2 regions of the Variovorax sp. genome follow, and region 1 is predicted to be linked to the other one. Evidence: riboswitches for the same ligand, from Rfam matches in the RefSeq annotation. Region 1 holds a riboswitch; the other holds the start of a gene.
What was found. A riboswitch is a leader RNA that binds a small molecule or an ion and turns the genes downstream of it on or off. The one in region 1 is predicted to bind glycine.
Positions count from the first base shown of each region.

Region 2: linked by a shared signal. The riboswitch ahead of gcvT (glycine cleavage system aminomethyltransferase GcvT) and the one ahead of ACQY8B_RS20540 (D-amino acid dehydrogenase) in region 1 are both predicted to bind glycine.

Region 1 covers NZ_OZ257247.1:4,366,372-4,370,775, reverse strand. The annotation lists gene ACQY8B_RS20545 (FIST signal transduction protein) at 1-1,084, shown strand, start outside; gene ACQY8B_RS20540 (D-amino acid dehydrogenase) at 1,103-2,404, opposite strand; glycine riboswitch at 2,498-2,605, opposite strand; glycine riboswitch at 2,623-2,726, opposite strand; gene rfbB (dTDP-glucose 4,6-dehydratase) at 2,853-3,923, shown strand; gene rfbD (dTDP-4-dehydrorhamnose reductase) at 3,920-4,404, shown strand, end outside.
Region 2 covers NZ_OZ257247.1:1,439,835-1,444,238, reverse strand. The annotation lists gene ACQY8B_RS07050 (MFS transporter) at 1-79, shown strand, start outside; gene ACQY8B_RS07045 (L,D-transpeptidase Cds6 family protein) at 158-625, shown strand; gene ACQY8B_RS07040 (hypothetical protein) at 630-1,049, opposite strand; gene ACQY8B_RS07035 (hypothetical protein) at 1,215-1,772, shown strand; glycine riboswitch at 1,819-1,909, shown strand; glycine riboswitch at 1,922-2,034, shown strand; gene gcvT (glycine cleavage system aminomethyltransferase GcvT) at 2,080-3,252, shown strand; gene gcvH (glycine cleavage system protein GcvH) at 3,313-3,684, shown strand; gene gcvP (aminomethyl-transferring glycine dehydrogenase) at 3,733-4,404, shown strand, end outside.

The DNA.
Region 1 (4,404 bases):
GGTGACCGACTGGTCGGGCACCGTCGGCATCGGCGTGGCGGCCAACAACGCCGAATACTTCGACGAGCCCGGCATGACGCTCATGCTCTGCGCGCTGCCGAGCGACCAGTACCGCGTGTTCTCGGGCGTCGCGCCGCTGGGCAACTCCGAAATGAGCGGCTTTGAGGCCCATACCGCGCTGGTGCACGCCGATCCGGCCACGCCGGACCTGACCGAGCTGATCGCCGAGATGGCGGGCCGCACCGACACCGGCTACCTGTTCGGCGGGCTCTCGTCGGGCCGTGGCGGCGCGCTGCAGTTCGCGATCGGCGGTAACGGCAACATCCGCGGCCACGGGGCTGCGGGGGGCGTGTTTTCAGGCGGCCTGTCGGGCGTGGTGTTCGGTGACGGCGTGCGGCTGGTGTCGCGCGTCACGCAGGGCTGCCAGCCGCTGCGCTCGGGCGCGGTGCGCGAGAGAGAGATCACGGAGGCCGACGGCAACCTGTTGCTCAGGCTCGACGGCGAACCCGCGCTCGACGTGCTGCTGGCCGATCTGCAGGTGTCGCTGGAGCGGCCGCAGGAAGCCATCGACGCCGTGCGCAACACGCTGGTCGGTCTGGCCGACGCGGGCAGCGACGGCATCCGCCGCACCGGCGACCTGGGCGCCGACGTGCTGGTGCGCCACATCATCGGGCTCGACCCGACGCGGCGCGGCATCGCGATTGCCGACACGGCCGAAGCCGGCATGCGCCTGACCTTCTGCCGCCGCAATGCGCAGGCGGCGCGGTTGGACCTGATGCGTATCTGCGCCGAGATCCGTGAAGAGCTGGAGCCGGAAGAGCAGACGCTGGCCACCGCGCGCGCCGTGGCGGCGGGCGAGGCCGAGGCGGCGCCGCATCCGGCAAGGCGCATCGCGGGAGCGGTGTACGTGAGCTGTTCCGGGCGTGGCGGGCCGCATTTCGGCGCGCCGGGCGCCGAGTTGCAGATCGTGCGGCACGCGCTGGGCGACGTGCCGCTGGTCGGGTTCTTCGCCGCCGGGGAGATCGCGCGGCACCACCTGTATGGGTATACCGGGGTGCTGACGGTGTTCACGGCCAACGACTGACCGCCTTTCAGCCGCCGATCACGCCGGTTGCAGCACGCGCGGCTGCGGCGCCGGCATTCCCGTGAACGCGAAATCGACCTCCGGCGCCAGCCCGCTCACGATGCGCGCGATCGACTTGCCCGAGCCGCAGGCGTGCGTCCAGCCGAGCGTGCCGTGGCCGGTGTTCAGGAACAGGTTCGCGAGCTTGGTCTTGCCGATCAGCGGCACGTTGCTCGGCGTGGCGGGACGCAGGCCGGTCCAGAACTGGGCCTGCGTGGTGTCGCCGGCGCCGGGGAACAGCTCTTCGACGCGGCGCACGATGGCTTCGCAGCGCACGCGGTTCAGGTCGCGGTCGTAACCGTTGAGTTCGGCCGTGCCCGCGATGCGCAGGCGGTCGCCGGATTCCGAGGTGTAGCGCGAGAACACGAGCTTGAATTCGTCGTCGGTCAGCGAGACCTGGTGGGCTTTGGACGCGTCCTTGACGGGCAGCGTGACCGAATAGCCCTTGGCCGGATAGATCGGCAGGCGAATACCCAGCGGCGCCGCAAGCAGCGGGCTCAGCGAGCCCATCGCCATCACGAAGGCATCGCCGCGGATGCGCTGGAAGCGGCCTTCGACATCGGTGACCTCCACGTGATCGATGCTGCCGCCGGCCTCGCGCAGGGCGGTGACGGTGTGGCTCATCAGGAATTTCACGCCGGCTTCTGCCGCGAGCCGGGACAACTCGCGCGCGAAGCGGTTGGCATCGCCAGACTCGTCTTCGGCCGTGTAGGTCGCGCCAGCCAGCTTGGGGCGGATGTGGGCGAGGGCGGGCTCGATCTTCACGGCCTCGTCTGCCGAGATGACCTGGCGCTCGCAGCCCAGGGCGCGCATCTGCTCGGCGGGCGCGAGGGCGCCGTCGAACTCCTTCTGCGTCGTATAGAAATGGAGGATGCCCTGGGTGCGCTGGTCGTAGGCAATGCCGGTGTCGCGGCGCAACTGTTGCAACATCGAGCGGCTGTATGTGCCAAGACGCACGATCTGCTCGATGTTGTGGCGGGTGCGCGCCGGCGTGCATTCGCGCAGGAACTGCAGGCCCCATAGCCACTGGCGCATGTCGGCGCGGATGCGGAACAGCAGCGGGGCATCTTCCTTGCCCAGCCACTGCAGCACCTTGAGAGGCGCGCTGGGGTTGGCCCAGGGTTCGGCATGGCTGACGGAGATCTGCCCGCCGTTGGCGAAGCTGGTTTCGGCGGCCGGGGTGGCCTGCCGGTCGATCACGGTCACTTCGTGGCCGAGTTGCTGGAGGTAGTAAGCCGAGGTCACGCCGAGCAGGCCGGCGCCAAGAACGATCACGCGCATTTCAAGTACCTTTGAGGTGCTGCGCTTGAACGGCGGGCGATGGTGAATACTATTGAATTAATAGCAAGCAACCGGACGACCGCTGTCCAAGTTGCCGCTCCCCCTGTCCTCGGTACCTGAGAGATTCATTCGTTGCGCCATTGCAACGAATTTGCTCCTTCGGTGCGCCACGTGAAGTGGCGTCTCTCCAGACGGCGTTTCAGTTGATGCAGTACTGACCCCTTGCCGAAATACAAGACTTCGTCGGGCCGACCTGAGCGTTTATGGGAGTTTGCGCCTTCGGTAGGGCCACCGGGGTGGCCCGCTCTCCTGCGGTATCGCGAACGATTGTAAACACGGCGAGGGAAGAACGGTAACGTCTTGTGTTTCCGTCAATTGGCCCAATGGGATAATCGAACGTTAAGGTTCATTGCGACACGGCGATGACTTTCAACATTCAGGGGACCCCATGATCTTGGTTACCGGCGGCGCTGGCTTCATTGGCGCCAATTTCGTACTCGACTGGATCGCTACCAGCGACGAGCCTGTCGTGAACCTCGACAAGCTGACCTACGCCGGCAACCTCGAGACGCTCGCGTCGCTCAAGAACAACCCGAAGCACATCTTCGTGCAGGGCGACATCGGCGACAGCGCCCTGGTCGACCGCCTGCTGGCTGAGCACAAGCCGCGTGCCGTGGTCAACTTTGCCGCCGAGTCGCATGTGGACCGCTCGATCCACGGTCCCGAAGACTTCGTGCAGACCAACGTGCTCGGCACCTTCCGCCTGCTCGAATCCGTGCGTGGCCACTGGAGCGCGCTGCCAGCCGATCAGAAAGCCGCTTTCCGCTTCCTGCACGTATCGACCGACGAGGTCTACGGCTCGCTCTCCAAGACCGACCCGGCCTTCACCGAAGAGAACAAGTACGAGCCCAACAGCCCCTACTCGGCCAGCAAGGCCGCCAGCGATCATCTCGTGCGCGCCTGGCACCACACCTACGGCCTGCCGGTGCTCACCACCAACTGCTCCAACAACTACGGCCCGTTCCACTTCCCCGAGAAGCTCATCCCGCTGATGATCGTCAACGCGCTCGCTGGCAAGCCGCTGCCTGTGTACGGCGACGGCATGCAGGTGCGCGACTGGCTCTACGTGAAGGACCACTGCAGCGCCATCCGCCGCGTGCTCGAGGCCGGCAAACTGGGCGAGACCTACAACGTGGGCGGCTGGAACGAGAAGCCGAACATCGAGATCGTCAATACCGTGTGCGCGCTGCTGGACGAGCTGCGCCCCAAGGCCGACGGCAAGCCCTACAAGGAACAGATCACCTACGTCACCGACCGCCCCGGCCACGACCGCCGCTACGCCATCGACGCGCGCAAACTCGAAGCAGAGCTCGGCTGGAAGCCTGCCGAGACCTTCGACACCGGCATTCGCAAGACCGTCGAGTGGTACCTCGCGAACAGCGAATGGGTGCGCAACGTGCAAAGCGGCGCCTACCGCGAGTGGGTGGAAAAGCAGTACGACGCAAAGGCCACGGCATGAAGCTGCTGCTGCTGGGCAAGGGCGGCCAAGTCGGCTGGGAACTGCAGCGCAGCCTCGCGCCGCTAGGTAATTTGTTGGCACTCGGTTCCGACAGCACCGACTTCCCAGCGGATTTCGACCGTCCTGATCAGCTTGCGGAAACCGTGCTGAGGGTGCGTCCGGACGTTATCGTCAATGCCGCGGCGCACACCGCAGTAGACAAAGCCGAGAGCGAACCCGAATTCGCGCGCAAGCTCAACGCCACGTCGCCCGGCGTGGTGGCCGAAGCCGCCCAGCAGATCGGCGCGCTGATGGTGCACTACTCGACCGACTATGTCTTCGACGGCAGCGGCAGCAAGCCCTGGAAGGAAGACGACGCGACCGGCCCGCTCAGCGTCTACGGTCAGACCAAGCTCGAAGGCGAGCAGTTGGTGGCGCAGCACTGCCCGCGCCACCTGATCTTCCGCACAAGCTGGGTGTACGCGGCACGCGGCGGCAACTT
Region 2 (4,404 bases), 2.9 Mb from region 1:
CGCGACGGTGCTGGCCTTGAGGCTGCGCAACCGGTCGATGCAGGCGGTGCCGGCCGAGGTGGAGGGCGCGGCCGCCTGAGCACCGCGGGCACGTTCGTTCACTGCCAGAATCGGCGTCGGATTCGACGCCTATAACTGACAAAGAGGGAACTGCGCCATGAACCGATCCTTGACGACCTGCCTGCTCGCCGGTGGACTGCTGCTGACCACGGCCGCATTCGGCGCGTCGCCGGCCGCGCCGGCCACGCCGTCCGCCACCGAGGCAGCGGTACCCGCTCCCACGGTCGGCATCGCCGAAGTCGAGGCTGCCGTACGCGCCTGGGCCGCGGCCTGGTCGGCCCGCGACGCGGACCGCTACCTCGCCGCCTACGCGCCCGACTTCACGCCGCCGCGCAACCAGGACCGCAAGCGCTGGGAGACCGACCGGCGCGCGCGCATCGCGGACAAGTCGAGCATCAGCGTGGGCATCGAAGACCTCGTCATCAGCGTCAACGGACAGTCCGCGAGCGCCAGGTTCAAGCAGGTCTACCGCGCCGACAAGTTGAAGGAGACGGGCCGCAAGACGCTGGAGCTGCAGCGCGTGGGCAACCAGTGGCTGATCCGCAAGGAAAGCGCGGGCGGCTGAAGGCTCACAGCCCCAGCTTCGTCAGGGCCCAGGCCACGGTGCCCAGCTGCACCACGTTGAGCGCCATCCCGGCAATGTGAAGCTGGCGGAACCGGCGGGCCGAAACGTCGACCGCCGGGATCGTGCCGCGCAGCAGGTCCATGCGCGGAATGATCAGCCAGCAGCGCAGCGAGAAGGCCAGGCCAGCGATGAAGGCCATGCCCACGGCAAAGACCGCCCGGCCGGACCAGGCGTAGCAAAGCGCCGCCGCGCTGCCCGTCAGCATCATCGCGAGGTAATACACGTTGAACAGGCCACGGATGAAGCGCGAGTCCAGCGGCGTGTCGTGCTTGAGGATCAGCAGCGGCAGCGAGCCCATCATGAAAAAGCCCATCCAGACGAGCAGCAGGACTGTCGCCATGAGTGCAAAGACGATGGGAAGCATGTGGTGGGCCCCTCCGCGGTGCCGGAGCATACCGCCGGGCGAGGCCGTGACGGTAGCGGGAAATCGTGTGGGGAAACTGCCATTTCCGTAAGCGAAAAGGGTTCATGAAGATGTCACCGCTTGCAACGATGCTGCTGCCCTCGATCTCCGAAAGCTGTGGCTGCCATGTTTCCCACCAAGACCGACAAGGCGCGCGACGAACTCCAGGGCGGACAGCGCACGCTCAGCCAGCGTGAACGCGCACTGCTGCTCATGGCCGACGGGCGGCGCTCGCTGACCGACTTCAGCCCGCTGTTCAGCACCCGCGACGAAGCCGAGCAGGCCATCCAGACACTGGTGCAGCGCGGCTATCTGCAAACCCCGAACGTCGCGGTTGCCCCCCAAGCCGCGCCCCCTGCCCCGGCGCCCGCCCAGCCCGCACCGATCCCCGCTACCGAGCCGATCCAGATCGCCACCTCGGCCGACACCTTCGACGGCAAGCGCTCCCTGGCCACCACGCGCATGTTCCTGTTCGACATCTGCGAGCGCATGTTCGTGCGCCGCGATCCCAAGTTCGCACTGCAGATGCGCGACGCCCTGCGCGAAGCCCGCGACCGCGAGGCCATGCTGACCATCGCCGCGTTGATGCTCAGCGAAATAGAGAAAGCCGCCGGCCCCGAGCGCGCCGAGTCGCTGCGCGAGCGGATCGACAAGCTGCTGCCGCCGGCTGAAGTCGTGCACTGACTGGAACCGCGCACTCGCCCCGAACGCCGCCGCGCATCAACTACACTCAGCAGAGTCAGGAGAGAGCCCCGCAAGCCGGGGCCGCCGAAGGCGCAGGGGTTTCCCGAACGCTCAGGCAAAAGGACTGACAAGGCGCCGGCGAACACCGGCGTTTCCTTGCTGGAGAGAGGCCGCCGTACCGCAAACGGCGCAGCGGCCCACCGAAGGAGCAAACCCCGATCGTGGGGCGAATCTCTCAGGTAAAGCGGACAGCAGGGGTGGCCCATGGCTTGCGTCATGGATTTTGTCTGCCCCTTTGGAGTGCCCCGTGGCCGCTTCCTCCGCACCCGCTACCGAACTTCTCAAGACGCCGCTGCACGACCTTCACGTGGAGCTCGGCGCCCGCATGGTGCCTTTCGCCGGCTATTCCATGCCGGTGCAGTACCCCGCCGGCCTCATGGCCGAGCACAAGCACACGCGCGACGCGGCCGGCCTGTTCGACATCTCCCACATGGGCCAGCTGCGCCTCGTCGGCCCCGACGCCGCGGCCGCCTTCGAAACCCTGATGCCCGTCGACGTGATCGACCTGCCCGCCGGCAAGCAGCGCTACGGCCTGCTGCTGAACGACGAAGGCGGCATCCTCGACGACCTGATGTTCTTCAACGAAGGCCACGGCTCGCTCTTCGTGATCGTCAACGGCGCCTGCAAGGCGGCCGACATCGCCCACATCCAGCAGAAGATCGGCGCCCGCTGCGAAGTGCAGCCCTTGCCCGACCACGCCCTGCTCGCGCTGCAGGGCCCACAGGCCGCGGCCACGCTGGCGCGCCTGTCGCCCGGCATCGAGCGCTTCGTGTTCATGACCGGCGGCGCGGTGCAGATCGGCGGCCTTCCCGCCTTCGTCACGCGCAGCGGCTACACCGGCGAAGACGGCTTCGAGATCTCGGTGGCCGCCAAGGATGCCGAAACACTTGCCCGCCTGCTGCTGGCCCAGCCCGAGGTCAAGCCCATCGGCCTGGGCGCGCGCAATTCGCTGCGGCTCGAGGCCGGCCTGTGCCTCTACGGCAACGACATCGACACCACCACCACGCCGGTCGAGGCCTCGCTCAACTGGGCGATGCAGAAGGTGCGCCGCGCGGGCGGCGCGCGCGAAGGCGGCTTCCCCGGCGCCGCGAAGATCCTCGCGCAGCTTGCCGCCGCCACGGCGGGCACCGCCGGCCACACCGACCACGACACGCTGAAGCGCAAGCGCGTGGGCCTCGTGGCGCTCGAGCGCATTCCTGTGCGCGACGGCACGGTGCTGCAGTCATTCGAAGGCCAGGACATCGGCATCGTCACCAGCGGGCTGCTCGGCCCCACGGCCGACCGCTGCATCGCCATGGGCTACGTGGCCACCGCCTTCGCCGCGCCCGGCACCCGCGTGCAGGCCATCGTGCGCGGCAAGCCGGTGCCCATGGAAGTCTCGACCATGCCTTTCGTGCCGACCCGCTATTACCGCGGCTGAACGCGGCAGACCCGGCTAGGCTCTGCACCCCGATTCATTTTTTCCACGAGGAGTTTTCTCATGAGCATCAAGTACACCAAGGACCACGAATGGGTGTCGGCCGAAGGCGACGCGGCCACCGTCGGCATCACCGTGCATGCGCAGGACGCGCTGGGCGACGTGGTGTTCGTCGACCTGCCCGAAGTCGGCAAGACCTTCGCGCAAGGCGAAGTTGCCGGCGTCGTCGAGTCGGTCAAGGCCGCCGCCGACGTGTTCATGCCCGTGTCGGGCGAGATCACCGAAGTCAACGAAGCCCTGCGCGCCGACCCGTCGCTGGCCAACAGCGACCCGCTGGCCGCCGGCTGGTTCTTCAAGGTCAAGCTGAGCGAGCCCGCGCAGCTCGACGCCCTGCTGGACGCCGCCAGCTACGACAAGTTCGCGGCCGAATCCTGATCGCCTGATTCTTCTTCCGAGCCCCCTTCCTCCCGAGCCCTCACCGCCATGCCGATTCCCGCCCTTCCCTCTTTGCAAGAACTAGAGAACGCCGAAGAATTTCTCGCCCGCCACATCGGCATCGATGCGGCGGACGAGGCGCGCATGCTGCCGGTGATCGGCTCGGAAACGCGCTCGGAGCTCATCGACGGCATCGTGCCCGCGGCCATCCGCCGCGCGCGGCCGATGCGGCTGCCGGCCCCCGTGACCGAAGCCGACGCGCTGGCCGAGCTGAAGGCGATGGCGTCGAAGAACAAGGTGTTCAAGAACTTCATCGGCCAGGGCTACTACGGCACGCACACGCCGGGCGTCATCCTGCGCAACATCCTCGAGAACCCCGCCTGGTACACCGCTTACACGCCCTACCAGGCCGAGATCTCGCAGGGCCGCATGGAAGCCCTGCTCAACTTCCAGACGATGGTGTGCGACCTCACGGGCATGGCCATCGCCAATGCATCGATGCTCGACGAAGCCACGGCGGCAGCCGAAGCCATGACGCTCGCCAAGCGCAGCGTGAAAAGCAAGAGCAACGTGTTCCTGGTGTCGGGCGACTGCCATCCGCAGACCATCGAGGTCATCAAGACGCGCGCCGCGCCGCTGGGCATCGAAGTGAAGGTGAGCACGGTGTCGGAAACGCTGCCGCACCTGATGGTGAGCGGCGCCTTCTTCGGCGTGCTCGCG